Regions from separate parts of the Amycolatopsis orientalis genome, predicted to be linked through region 1. Evidence: riboswitches for the same ligand, from Rfam matches in the RefSeq annotation. Region 1 holds a riboswitch; the other holds the start of a gene.
The links. A riboswitch is a leader RNA that binds a small molecule or an ion and turns the genes downstream of it on or off. The one in region 1 is predicted to bind glycine.
Positions count from the first base shown of each region.

Region 2: linked by a shared signal. The riboswitch ahead of gcvP (aminomethyl-transferring glycine dehydrogenase) and the one ahead of gcvP (aminomethyl-transferring glycine dehydrogenase) in region 1 are both predicted to bind glycine.

Region 1 is NZ_CP016174.1:6,863,059-6,868,638, reverse strand. Features, by position in the region: gene SD37_RS29730 (glutamine synthetase family protein) at 1-294, shown strand, start outside; gene SD37_RS29725 (gamma-glutamyl-gamma-aminobutyrate hydrolase family protein) at 275-988, shown strand; gene SD37_RS29720 (aldehyde dehydrogenase family protein) at 985-2,349, shown strand; gene SD37_RS29715 (3-oxoacyl-ACP reductase) at 2,349-3,116, shown strand; gene SD37_RS29710 (four-helix bundle copper-binding protein) at 3,585-3,947, shown strand; glycine riboswitch at 4,072-4,165, shown strand; gene gcvP (aminomethyl-transferring glycine dehydrogenase) at 4,307-5,580, shown strand, end outside.
Region 2 is NZ_CP016174.1:4,396,841-4,402,420, reverse strand. Features, by position in the region: gene gcvP (aminomethyl-transferring glycine dehydrogenase) at 1-1,482, opposite strand, end outside; glycine riboswitch at 1,652-1,753, opposite strand; gene SD37_RS19160 (MerR family transcriptional regulator) at 1,800-2,381, opposite strand; gene SD37_RS19155 (TetR/AcrR family transcriptional regulator) at 2,649-3,293, shown strand; gene SD37_RS19150 (bifunctional nuclease family protein) at 3,344-3,817, opposite strand; gene ftsR (transcriptional regulator FtsR) at 4,037-4,798, opposite strand; gene garA (glycogen accumulation regulator GarA) at 4,795-5,262, opposite strand; gene gcvH (glycine cleavage system protein GcvH) at 5,388-5,580, opposite strand, start outside.

The DNA of each region.
Region 1 (5,580 bases):
GACGTGAACCCGTACCTCGCGGTGGCCGCGCTGATCGCGGCCGGTCTGCACGGTATCGAGAACGAACTGGAGCTGGAGCCGGAGTTCCACGGCAACGCCTATGGCTCCGGCAAGCCGACCGTGCCGACGACCCTGCGGGAGGCCGCGGAGCTGCTGGACCGGAGCGCGCTCGCCAGGACCGCGTTCGGGGACGAGGTCGTCGACCACTATCTGAACGCGGCGAAGGTCGAACTCACCGCCTACGCCGCCGCCGTCACCGACTGGGAGAGGATCCGTGGCTTCGAACGGCTCTGAGCCCGTCATCGGCCTCACCTCCTATCTGGAACCCGCGAAGTTCCTGGTGTGGGAGACCGAGGCCGCGCTGCTGCACCGCGTCTACGTCGACGGGATCGTCGCGGCGGGCGGGATCCCGGTCCTGCTGCCGCCGGTGAGCGACGCGCACGAGCGGCTGGTGTCCGCTGTGGACGGTCTCGTGCTGGTCGGCGGCGCCGACGTCGATCCGGCGCGTTACGGCCAGGAGCAGCACGCGACGACGTACACGAGGCCGAACCGGGACGCCTTCGAGTTCGGCCTGCTGCGGTCCGCCTTGGCCGCCCGCAAGCCGGTACTCGGCGTCTGCCGCGGGCTCCAGGTGCTCAGCGTCGCGCTGGGCGGGACGCTCACCCAGCATCTCCCGGACACTTTGGACAGTAAGGATCACCAGCCCGCGCCGGGGACCTTCGGAACCACTACGGTGACCCTTGCCGAGGGCAGCCGGGCCGCGTCGATCTTCGGCGCCGAGACCAAGGTGCCGTGTTATCACCACCAGGCCATCGACAGGCTCGGCGACGGGCTGGTCCCGGTCGGCTGGGCCGCCGACGGCACCATCGAGGCGGCGGAACTGCCCGGCGACGGGTTCGTGCTCGGCGTCCAATGGCATCCGGAACAGAACCCCGGCGACATCAGGCTTTTCGAGGCCCTCATAGCAGCGGCGAAGGAGACGAAGTGACCACCTTCGAGGTCATCAACCCCGCCACCGAAGAGGTGGTGAGGTCGGTCGGGCTGACCTCGGCCGAGGAGACCGACGCGGCGATCGCCCGCGCCCACGCGGCGTACCCCGGCTGGCGTGCGGTGGCCCCCGGCGACCGGGCGCGGCTGCTGCGCCGGTTCGCCGACGCCGTCGACGCCGACATCGAGAACCTCGCCCAGCTGGAAGTCGCCAACGCGGGGCACACGATCGGCAACGCCCGCTGGGAGGCGGGGAACGTCCGCGACGTGCTGACCTACTACTCGGCGTCGCCGGAACGGTTGAGCGGCAAGCAGATCCCGGTCCCCGGCGGCGTGAACATGACGTTCCACGAGCCACTTGGCGTGGTCGGGGTGATCGTGCCGTGGAACTTCCCGATGCCCATCGCGGGCTGGGGTTTCGCGCCGGCCCTCGCCGCCGGGAACACCGTCGTGCTCAAACCGGCGGAGCTCACCCCGCTGACCGCGATCCGGCTCGGTGAACTCGCCCGCGAGGCGGGTATCCCCGAGGACGTCTTCCAGGTGCTCCCCGGCAAGGGATCCGTGGTGGGACAGCGTTTCGTGGACCATCCCGCGGTACGCAAGGTCGTCTTCACCGGCTCCACCGAGGTCGGCAAGCAGATCATGGCGGGCTGCGCCGCCCAGGTGAAGCGGGTGACGCTGGAACTCGGCGGCAAGAACGCGAACATCGTGTTCGCCGACGCCGACCTGGAGAAGGCCGCGGCCACGGCGCCGTACGGGGTGTTCGACAACGCCGGGCAGGACTGCTGCGCGCGGTCGCTGATCCTCGTGCAGGCGAGTGTGTACGAGAAGTTCATGGAACTGCTGGAGCCCGCCGTGAACGGCGTGGTCGTCGGGGATCCGCGGCTGGAGATGACCGAGATGGGGCCGCTGATCTCGGCCGGGCACCACGCGAAGGTGTCGTCCTATGTGGACGATGACGCGCCGGTGGCCTTTCGGGGAAGCGCCCCGCTGGGGCCGGGCTACTGGTTCCCGCCGACCGTCGTCACCCCGCCGGACCTGCGGCATCCGCTGGCCTCGGACGAGATCTTCGGTCCCGTCGTGGCGGTCGTCCCGTTCGCGGAGGAGGCGGACGCGGTCACCATGGCCAACCACACCGAGTACGGCCTGTCCGGCTCGATCTGGACCCGCGACGTCGGCCGCGCCTTCCGTGTCGCGCGCGGCGTCGAAGCCGGGAACCTTTCGGTCAACTCGCATTCGTCCGTCCGGTACTGGACACCGTTCGGCGGCTTCAAGCAGTCCGGGCTCGGCCGGGAACTCGGCCCGGACGCGCTCGACGCCTTCACCGAGACCAAAAACGTTTTTATCAGCACGGAGGAATGATGGTTCAGCGTTTCGAGGACCGCGTCGCGGTCATCACCGGCGGCAGCAGCGGCATCGGTCTCGCCACCGCCCGCAGGCTGGCGAGCGAGGGCGCGAAGGTCGTCATCGGCGACATCTCGGCGGAGCAGGGCAAGGCGGCGGCCGACGAGGTCGGCGGCCTGTTCGTGCAGGCCGACGTCACCGACGCCGAGCAGGTCGAGGCCCTGTTCCAGACCACTGTGGACACTTTCGGCTCGGTCGACGTCGCGTTCAACAACGCCGGCATCTCCCCGCCCGAGGACGATTCGATCCTCACGACGGGTATCGACGCGTGGGAGAAGGTGCAGAAGGTCAACCTGACCTCGGTGTACCTGTGCTGCAAGGCCGTGCTGCCGCATATGCAACGGCAGGGCAAGGGCTCGATCATCAACACGGCGTCGTTCGTCGCGGTGATGGGCGCGGCGACGTCGCAGATCTCCTACACCGCGTCCAAGGGCGGGGTGCTGGCGATGAGCCGTGAGCTGGGCGTGCAGTTCGCGCGGGAGAACATCCGGGTCAACGCGCTGTGCCCGGGGCCGGTGAACACGCCGCTGCTGAAGGAGCTCTTCGCGAAGGACCCCGAGCGGGCCGCCCGGCGGCTCGTGCACGTGCCGGTCGGCCGGTTCGCCGAACCGGAGGAGATCGCGGGGGCGGTCGCGTTCCTGGCCAGCGACGACGCCTCGTTCATCACGGCGTCCCAGTTCCTGGTGGACGGGGGGATCTCGGGCGCCTACGTCACGCCGCTGTGATCCCGCGTTCAGTCCTCTGAATGCGTCACCGCCCGAACCGCGACGGTCCGTGAAGGCCTCCTTCCCTACTCTCAAGGTCAGGGTCCCGGCAAAGTCGCAGAGTTGCTGATCGGCGCTGCTCTTGATGGTCCGGATGTGACATCACTGGTGCCTGCGAGGTTCGAGTGTGGAGGATTTGGGACGGTGAACGTCCCAAATCCTCCACACTCGGGGGTGCGCCGGGTTCCGGGGCATGTCCTGATCCCGTGTTGATCAAGCCATGCGACCGGGCGCGAACCCCGCCTCCATGGAGGAGGGACACTCAACGCCCTGTCGGGGTGTCGGCATGGGCCGCGTTTAGTCCTCTGGATGCGTCACTCGTCCCGGTGGCCGGGATGGCGGGCCGCTGACCTGCGCTGTAGGTCTGGGATCGCGGAGCCGTCCGGCTCCCGAGCCCTGGAACAGCGGAGGCCAAGGATGACCCGGCAGATGAGCACCGCCATGCGTGACTGCATCGACCTGTGCAACGAGTGTCACGTCAGGTGCGAGGAGACGATGACGCGCTGCATGGAGGTCGGCGGCGCCAAGGTCGGGATGATGATGGTGACCTGCGCGGACATGTCCCGCATGTGCGCCGACATGATGATGCGCTGTTCGGCCATGGTCGCCGACCTCGAAATGATGCGCATGTGCGCGAAGATGTGCGGCCTGGCCTCCCAGATGATGCGAATGTGCGCCCAGGAGTGCGCCAAGACCGGCGACGCCGAACTCGCCGACGCCGCCGACATGATGACGCGCTGCGCGGAGCTGTGCGGCACCATCACCGCCGAGATGATGATGGAGAACGCCTGATCGCCGAGACGCGCCCGGGCACGTCGGGTGTCCGGGCGAACGGCACAAGTGACGTGCCCGGCCAGAAGTAGACGTGCGCCGAACACGCCAGGTACGGTGTGCGCACAACTACAGACAGGGCCGTTGAGCTGGAGCGGGAGAGCCCTCACGAACGTGGTGGGGCACCGAAGGAGCAAACTCCCCGGAATCTCTCAGGTATCCACTACCGCTTCCGCGAGGCCACTCTGGAAAGCAGGCGCGCAAGTGCGTCTCACCCAAGGTGAAAGCCGCATTACCGTGCGGTGAAACTCTCAGGTGCCATGACAGAGGGGGAGTTCCCAGCGCACCGGTCTATCCGGCGCCTGACCCAAGGAGCTCCCTTGACCAGTACGTCCTTCGACGACCGGCACATCGGCCCCTCGGAGTCCGAGCAGGCCAAGATGCTCGCCGAGGTCGGCTACGGCAGTCTCGATGCCCTGGTGCAGGCCGCCGTGCCGTCCGCGATCCGGGTCACCCGTGACCTCGAACTTCCCCCCGCCGCGTCCGAAGAGGATGCCATCGCCGAACTTCGCGCGCTCGCCGCGCTCAACAAGCCGATGACGCAGATGATCGGCCTCGGCTTCCACGACACGGTCACCCCGGCGGTCATCCGCCGCAACGTGCTGGAGAACCCGGCCTGGTACACGGCGTACACGCCGTATCAGCCGGAGATCTCGCAGGGCCGTCTCGAAGCCCTCCTCAACTTCCAGACCATGGTCTCCGAGCTGGCCGGGCTCGCCACCGCGAACGCCTCGCTGCTCGACGAGTCCACCGCCGTCGCCGAGGCCGTCATGCTGATGCGCCGCGTGTCGAAGGCGAAGTCGAACAAGGTCGTCCTCGACGCCGAGTGCCTGCCGCAGACCATCGCGGTCGTCCGCACCCGCGCCGAGGCGATGGGGGTCGAGGTCGAGGTCCGCGACCTGCTCACCGGCCTTCCCGAGGAGTTCTTCGGCGTCGTCGTCCAGTACCCGGGTGCCTCCGGTGTGCTGCGCGGCGCGGGCTTCTACTCCGCCATCTCCGAGACCGCGAAGGCCGCCGGCGCGCTGTACACCGTCGCCGCCGACCTGCTCGCCCTGACGCTGATCACCGCGCCGGGTGAGTTCGGCGCCGACATCGCCGCCGGATCCACCCAGCGCTTCGGTGTCCCGCTCGGCTACGGCGGCCCGCACGCCGGGTACATGGCCGTCCGCGCCGGGCTGGAGCGGTCGCTGCCGGGCCGTCTCGTCGGGGTTTCGGTCGACGCCGACGGCAACCCCGCGTACCGCCTCGCCCTGCAGACCCGTGAGCAGCACATCCGCCGCGAGAAGGCGACGTCGAACATCTGCACCGCGCAGGTCCTGCCCGCGGTGCTGGCCGCGATGTACGCGGTCTACCACGGTCCCGACGGCCTCAAGCGCATCGCGACGCGCGTCCACGAACTCGCCGCCGGCCTCGCGGACGCGCTCCGCACCGGGGGCGTCGAAGTCGTCCACGAGGGCTTCTTCGACACGGTCCTCGCTCGCATGCCCGGCCAGGCCGAAGCGGTCGTCGCCGTCGCGCGTGAGAACGGCATCAACCTCGGCCCGGTCGACGCCGACCACGTGCGCATCGCCGTCGACGAGGTCACCACGCCCGC
Region 2 (5,580 bases), 2.5 Mb from region 1:
CCGCAGGTACCGCAGCAACGCCGTTTCCGAACGGTGCGCGTGGAAAACGGGATGCGTGAGGTACTCGCTGGTGCGGCGCAGATCCGGCGGGAAGCCGTCGGCGGTGTCCGCGTCGAGGGAGTCCACATCGGACACCGCGACACCGAAAGCCTTCCACACCAGGGAAAGGTGCTCACAGGTCGTCGTCTCGTCGCAGGCGACGGCGACGTGGTCGGCGTCGACCAGCCGCAGGTTGACCCCGAGGTCCCGTGCGGTGCCGACGACCCCGGCCGCGCGCCCGGGGACCGCCACCATGACGGTGTCGAAGAATTCGCAGTGCACGACGTCGACACCGCTTTCGGCCAGCCCCGCGGCGAGCACCGTGGCCATCCGGTGCGCGCGGTTGGCGATGGCGCGCAGGCCTTCCGGCCCGTGATACACCGCGTACATCGACGCGATGACCGCCAGGAGCACCTGCGCGGTGCAGATGTTGCTGGTCGCCTTCTCCCGGCGGATGTGCTGCTCTCGGGTCTGCAGCGCCAGCCGGTACGCGGGAGCGCCGTCGGCGTCCTTCGAGACCCCCACGAGCCGTCCGGGCAGCTGGCGTTCGAGCCCCTGGCGCACGGCGAGGTACGCCGCGTGCGGGCCACCGAAGCCCATCGGCACACCGAACCGCTGCGTCGACCCGATGGCGACGTCGGCGCCGAGTTCCCCGGGCGGCCGCAGCAGGGTCAGTGCCAGCGGATCCGCCGCCATCACCACGGCCGCGCCCAGCGCCTTGGCCTCGGTGATGGTGTGCTCCCATTCGCGGACGACGCCGGAAGCACCCGGATACGAGAGCAGCACGCCGAAGAAGTCGCCGCCGAGACCGAGTCCGGTGATGCCCTGCGAGAGATCCGCGGTCACCAGGTCGATGCCGAGCGGTTCGGCGCGGGTGCGCAGGACCTCGATCGTCTGCGGCAGCGTGTCCTCGTCGACGACGAACCGGTTCGATTTCGCCTTGCCGGCCCGGCGGACCAGCGTCATCGCCTCCGCCGCCGCGGTCGCCTCGTCCAGCATCGACGCGTTCGCGATCGGCAGCCCGGTCAGGTCGGCGACCATGGTCTGGAAGTTGAGCAGCGCTTCGAGGCGGCCCTGCGAGATCTCCGGCTGATACGGCGTGTACGCGGTGTACCAGGCCGGGCTCTCCAGCACGTTGCGGCGGATCACCGGCGGGGTCACGGTGTCGTGGTAGCCGAGACCGATCATCTGGACCATGGGCCGGTTGCGCGCGGCCAGCGCGCGGAGTTCGGCGAGCGCGGCGGTCTCGGTGGCGGGCGGCGGCAGCTCCGGCGGTGTCGCGGATTCCCGCAGTGACACGGGAACGGCCCGCTCGGCCAGATCGTCGAGGGACCTCACGCCGACGACGTCGAGGATGCGCGCGAGTTCCTCCGGACCGGGACCGATGTGCCGGTCCGCGAAGGGGGTTCCGGATTCGAGGGCGGCCAGAGAAACGGGCTCCATCGGGGACCTCCCAGGACGCGGGGTGAGGCCGGGACGGATGTCCTGGCCCTCCCCACTCTGTCCGTACTCCCGTGGGAGCGCCTGAGAGTTTCGCCCGAGTGTTGAGCCGGGCTTGCACCGTCGGCGGGGCCGCCAGGCTGTGACCTGGCGAACCACTTTCCAGAGGCGTCTCGTCCGCGCGGTCCAGGGTGCCTGAGAGGTTCCGGGGAGGACTTGCTCCTTCGGCGCCGAGCTCAACGGTTATCGACTCGGTCTCTCCCGCGCGGATTCGTCGACCGCGGAAGTGAGCCTACCCTGCCGCCCGCGCGGCTTCATGATCAGCCGGTGCGACGTGCGTTACGGCGCTGCGTGAGTTCGTCCGGCGTGACGGTTTCGATCGTGCCGCCGTCGGCGCGTTCGGCCGGGAACTCGTGGATGGTGCCGCTGATCTCCTGCATCGCGCCGCTGACGGCGATACCGAAGACACCCTGACCGCCCTGCAGTAAATCGACGATCTCTTCGGGCGAGGTGCATTCGTAGACGGTGGTGCCGTCGGAGAACAGGGTGACCCTGGCGAGGTCACGGACGCCGCGCAGGCGCAGATGGTCGACCGCGACCCGGATGTTCTGCAACGAGACACCGGTGTCCAGCAGCCGTTTGACGACCTTCAGGACGAGGATGTCCTTGAACGAGTACAGCCGCTGTGAACCGGAGCCGTGCGCCGTGCGGATACTCGGCGCGACCAGCTTCGTCCTGGCCCAGTAGTCGAGCTGCCGGTAGGTGATCCCGGCGATCTGACAGGCTGCGGGACCGCGGTAACCGACGAGTTCGTCCGGGAGGGAAGAGTCGGGGAACAGCTCACCCTGCTCGCCGTCAGCGACCGGAACGAGCGGCTCTTGAGGGCTACCAGCCTCGACCACGCCATGCCTCCCCTCGCCCGACCTGGCGGCCGGCGAACAAAGCCGCGCGGACCCAGGTGGGTCCGCACCGGAGTGAACCGTCAAGACGAATGCCCCGGACATCCGAATCACACCTTGGCGATTTACCTCCATTGACGGTAAGCGCGTCCGGCAAAGCGGTCAACGCGACGCGCGGTCGGCCTCAAGCTCTTCTTGAGACTTCTTCGGAACCGTCCCCCGATCGGCTGCGCGGTTGCCACTTTTACTCGACCGTGTTAATTTTTACTCATGCAAGTAACATCGCCCACGCAAAGCGCCCTGCAAGAGGTGCAGGCCGAACTGGGGCTCTCGGTCACCGAGGCCGCCCGGCGGGCGCAGATCATCGGGGCCACGATCGCGACGATCTCCGATCTCGGCTACCACAAGACGTCGTTCGCGAAGATCAAGGAGCGGGCCGGGCTGTCCAGCACGCGGATCATCTCGTACCACTTCACCAACAAGGCGGGCCTGATGCAGGCCGTGGTCACCACCGCGACCGGCATGAAGGACAAGTTCCTCGAGGAGCGGACCCAGGGCACGACCGACCGGGCCGGGCTGCTGCGCGGCTACATCGAGTCGGAGATCGCGTTCCTCGGCTCGTACCCGGAACTGGTGCGGGTCATGGTCGAGATGGCATCGAGCGGCTCCGACGCGGAAGGCTGGTTCATGTCGGCCCCGATCGTCGAGGAGTTCCGCACCGGCCGGCTCGAACGCCAGCTACGGCAGGGGCAACGGGAAGGCGCTTTCGGCGAGTTCGCGCCGGACGTGATGGCGCTGTCGATCGCGCAGGCCATCGACGGCGTCGCCGCGAAGTTCGCGGCGGACCCGAAGCTGGACCTGGAGCGATACGGCCGGGAACTGGCGGACCTGTTCACGCGGGCGACCGCGGCCTGAGTCGTGAGTGGTAATGACGGTTAGAACCGTCATTACCACTCACGAGCCGATCACGTGTCCGCGCCGCGGAAGTCTTCCGGGGAGACCGAGTCGAGGAACTCGCGGAACTTCTCGACCTCGTCCTCCTGCTCGTCGGGGATGATGAGGCCCGCTTCCTCCAGCACCGCGTCCACGGCGTGGATGGGGACCCCGACCCGCAGCGCCAGCGCCACCGAATCGCTCGGCCGCGCCGAAACCCGGATATCCCCGTCGAAGACCAGTTCCGCGAAGAACGTGCCTTCCTTCAGGTCGGTGATGACGACCTGTTCCAGCTCACGGCCCAGTGCTCCGATGACCTCTTTGAGCAGGTCATGGGTCAGCGGACGGGCCGGGCGGACTCCCTGCTGCTCCAAGGCGATGGCGGTGGCCTCGACCGAGCCGATCCAGATCGGCAGGTAGCGCTCGCCTTCGGTTTCCCGCAGCAACAAGATCGGCTGATTGGCGGGCAGCTCCACCCGCACGCCGACGACGCGCATCTCGCTCATCGGGCTTCGCCTCCCTCTCGTGCACACGGGCTGCAGCGCTTGTCTCGACGACCAAGCGACGGCACTTCCGACGCTACCCGTCTTCCGAGCGCTGTGCTCGCTGTCTCCGACATTCTCGGTTCGCTCGCGGCAAACCGACTCTCACGGTACGGCATAGGGTGCCGAACATTCAGTCATTGACAAGTGACCTCACAACGGTTCCCGGTCCCCCGGAGCCGCTCAGCCGCCTGTGACGGCCCGTATCCCGGCCTTCACCAAGAGCGTATGTAACGCGACGGTCAGCGCGGCGAGCTCGCGGACGACCTCGTCGCCCCTCGCTTGCGCGTCCTCGTCACGGTGCCGATACACCGGGGTCACGATCTGCTCCAGCAGGCCGACCTCGCGGTCGGCCGCGGCCCGGAAGGCACGCAGATGTCTCGGCTCGATACCGAATTCGGTCATCGCCTTCACGGTCTTCGCCACGAGGACCGCGTCCGGATCGAAGAAACCCGCCGCTCCAGGGCGAACGAGACCGTATTGCCGCAGCTCAGCCAGGGTGGCGGCGTCGATGCCCGCCTGGCGGAGCAGATCTTCCTCGGTCAGTCTGATCTCGCGATCGCTCTCGAAGTCCCCGGGGGACGGCAGCCCGCCGTTCTCCCCCGGGGCGTCGAGCGAAACGAGTTTCCGCGGCGGTCTGGGCCCCGCCGCCGAGGGCACGGCGCCCTGATCCGCCGCGTCCAACTGTTCCTTGATGACCTTCAGCGGAAGGTAGTGATCCCGCTGGGCGGACAGGACGAACCGCAACCGCTCCACGTCCGCCGGAGCGAACTGCCGGTACCCCGACGGGGTCCGGCCCGGCTGGACCAGACCCTCCGCCTCGAGGAACCGGATCTTGGAGATGGTGACATCGGGGAAATCGCCGCGCAGCTGTGCCAGCACGGCCCCGATGCTCAACCCATCGCGCTGCGACGCATCCCGATCAGGCCGCCCGGCCGCCGTCACTGTGCCCCCTGGCCCCCGTGACCCGGGCCGGTCAGGAAGACCAGGCGGAACTTGCCGATCTGCACCTCGTCGCCACCGGCGAGGACGGCCTGGTCGACCGGCTCGCGGTTGACGTAGGTGCCGTTGAGGCTGCCGACGTCGATGACGACGAACTCGCCGCCCTCACGGCGGAATTCGGCGTGCCGCCGGGAGACCGTGACGTCGTCGAGGAAGATGTCGCTGTCCGGGTGCCGTCCCGCGCTGGTGGTGTCGCGGTCCAGAAGGAAGCGCGAACCCGCGTTCGGGCCCCGCTTCACGACCAGGAGCGCGGAACCCGCGGGCAGCGCGTCCACACCCTGGACAGGGGCCTCGGCAGCCGGAGGAGCCTCAGTGCCTTCGACGTCGGCCAGGAAGTCGGCCCGGAAGACAGAAGTCCGCTCCGGAGACTGCTCCGGGGGAACGCCGGGCCCGTCGTTCGTGCTCACCTGAGCTCTCCTAACGCATGTGTGTTGCCACTACTCAAGAACTTGTGGAGGTCAAACGTACCGTGCCTGATCGAATCTCCGGTCCGCGGCTCCCCCTACTCGGATCGGACGGCCGCGGCCTGCGGCTATTCCTGGATCAGTGCCTGGTACGCCTCGGCCTCGAGCAGCGATTCGACCGAGGTCGCGTCGTCGAGCCGGAGCTCGATGAGCCAGCCTTCGCCGTAGGGGTCGCTGTTGATCAGTTCGGGCGACTCGGTCACCGCGTCGTTGACCGCGACCACCTCGCCGTCGAGCGGGGCGAACAGTTCCGAAACGCTC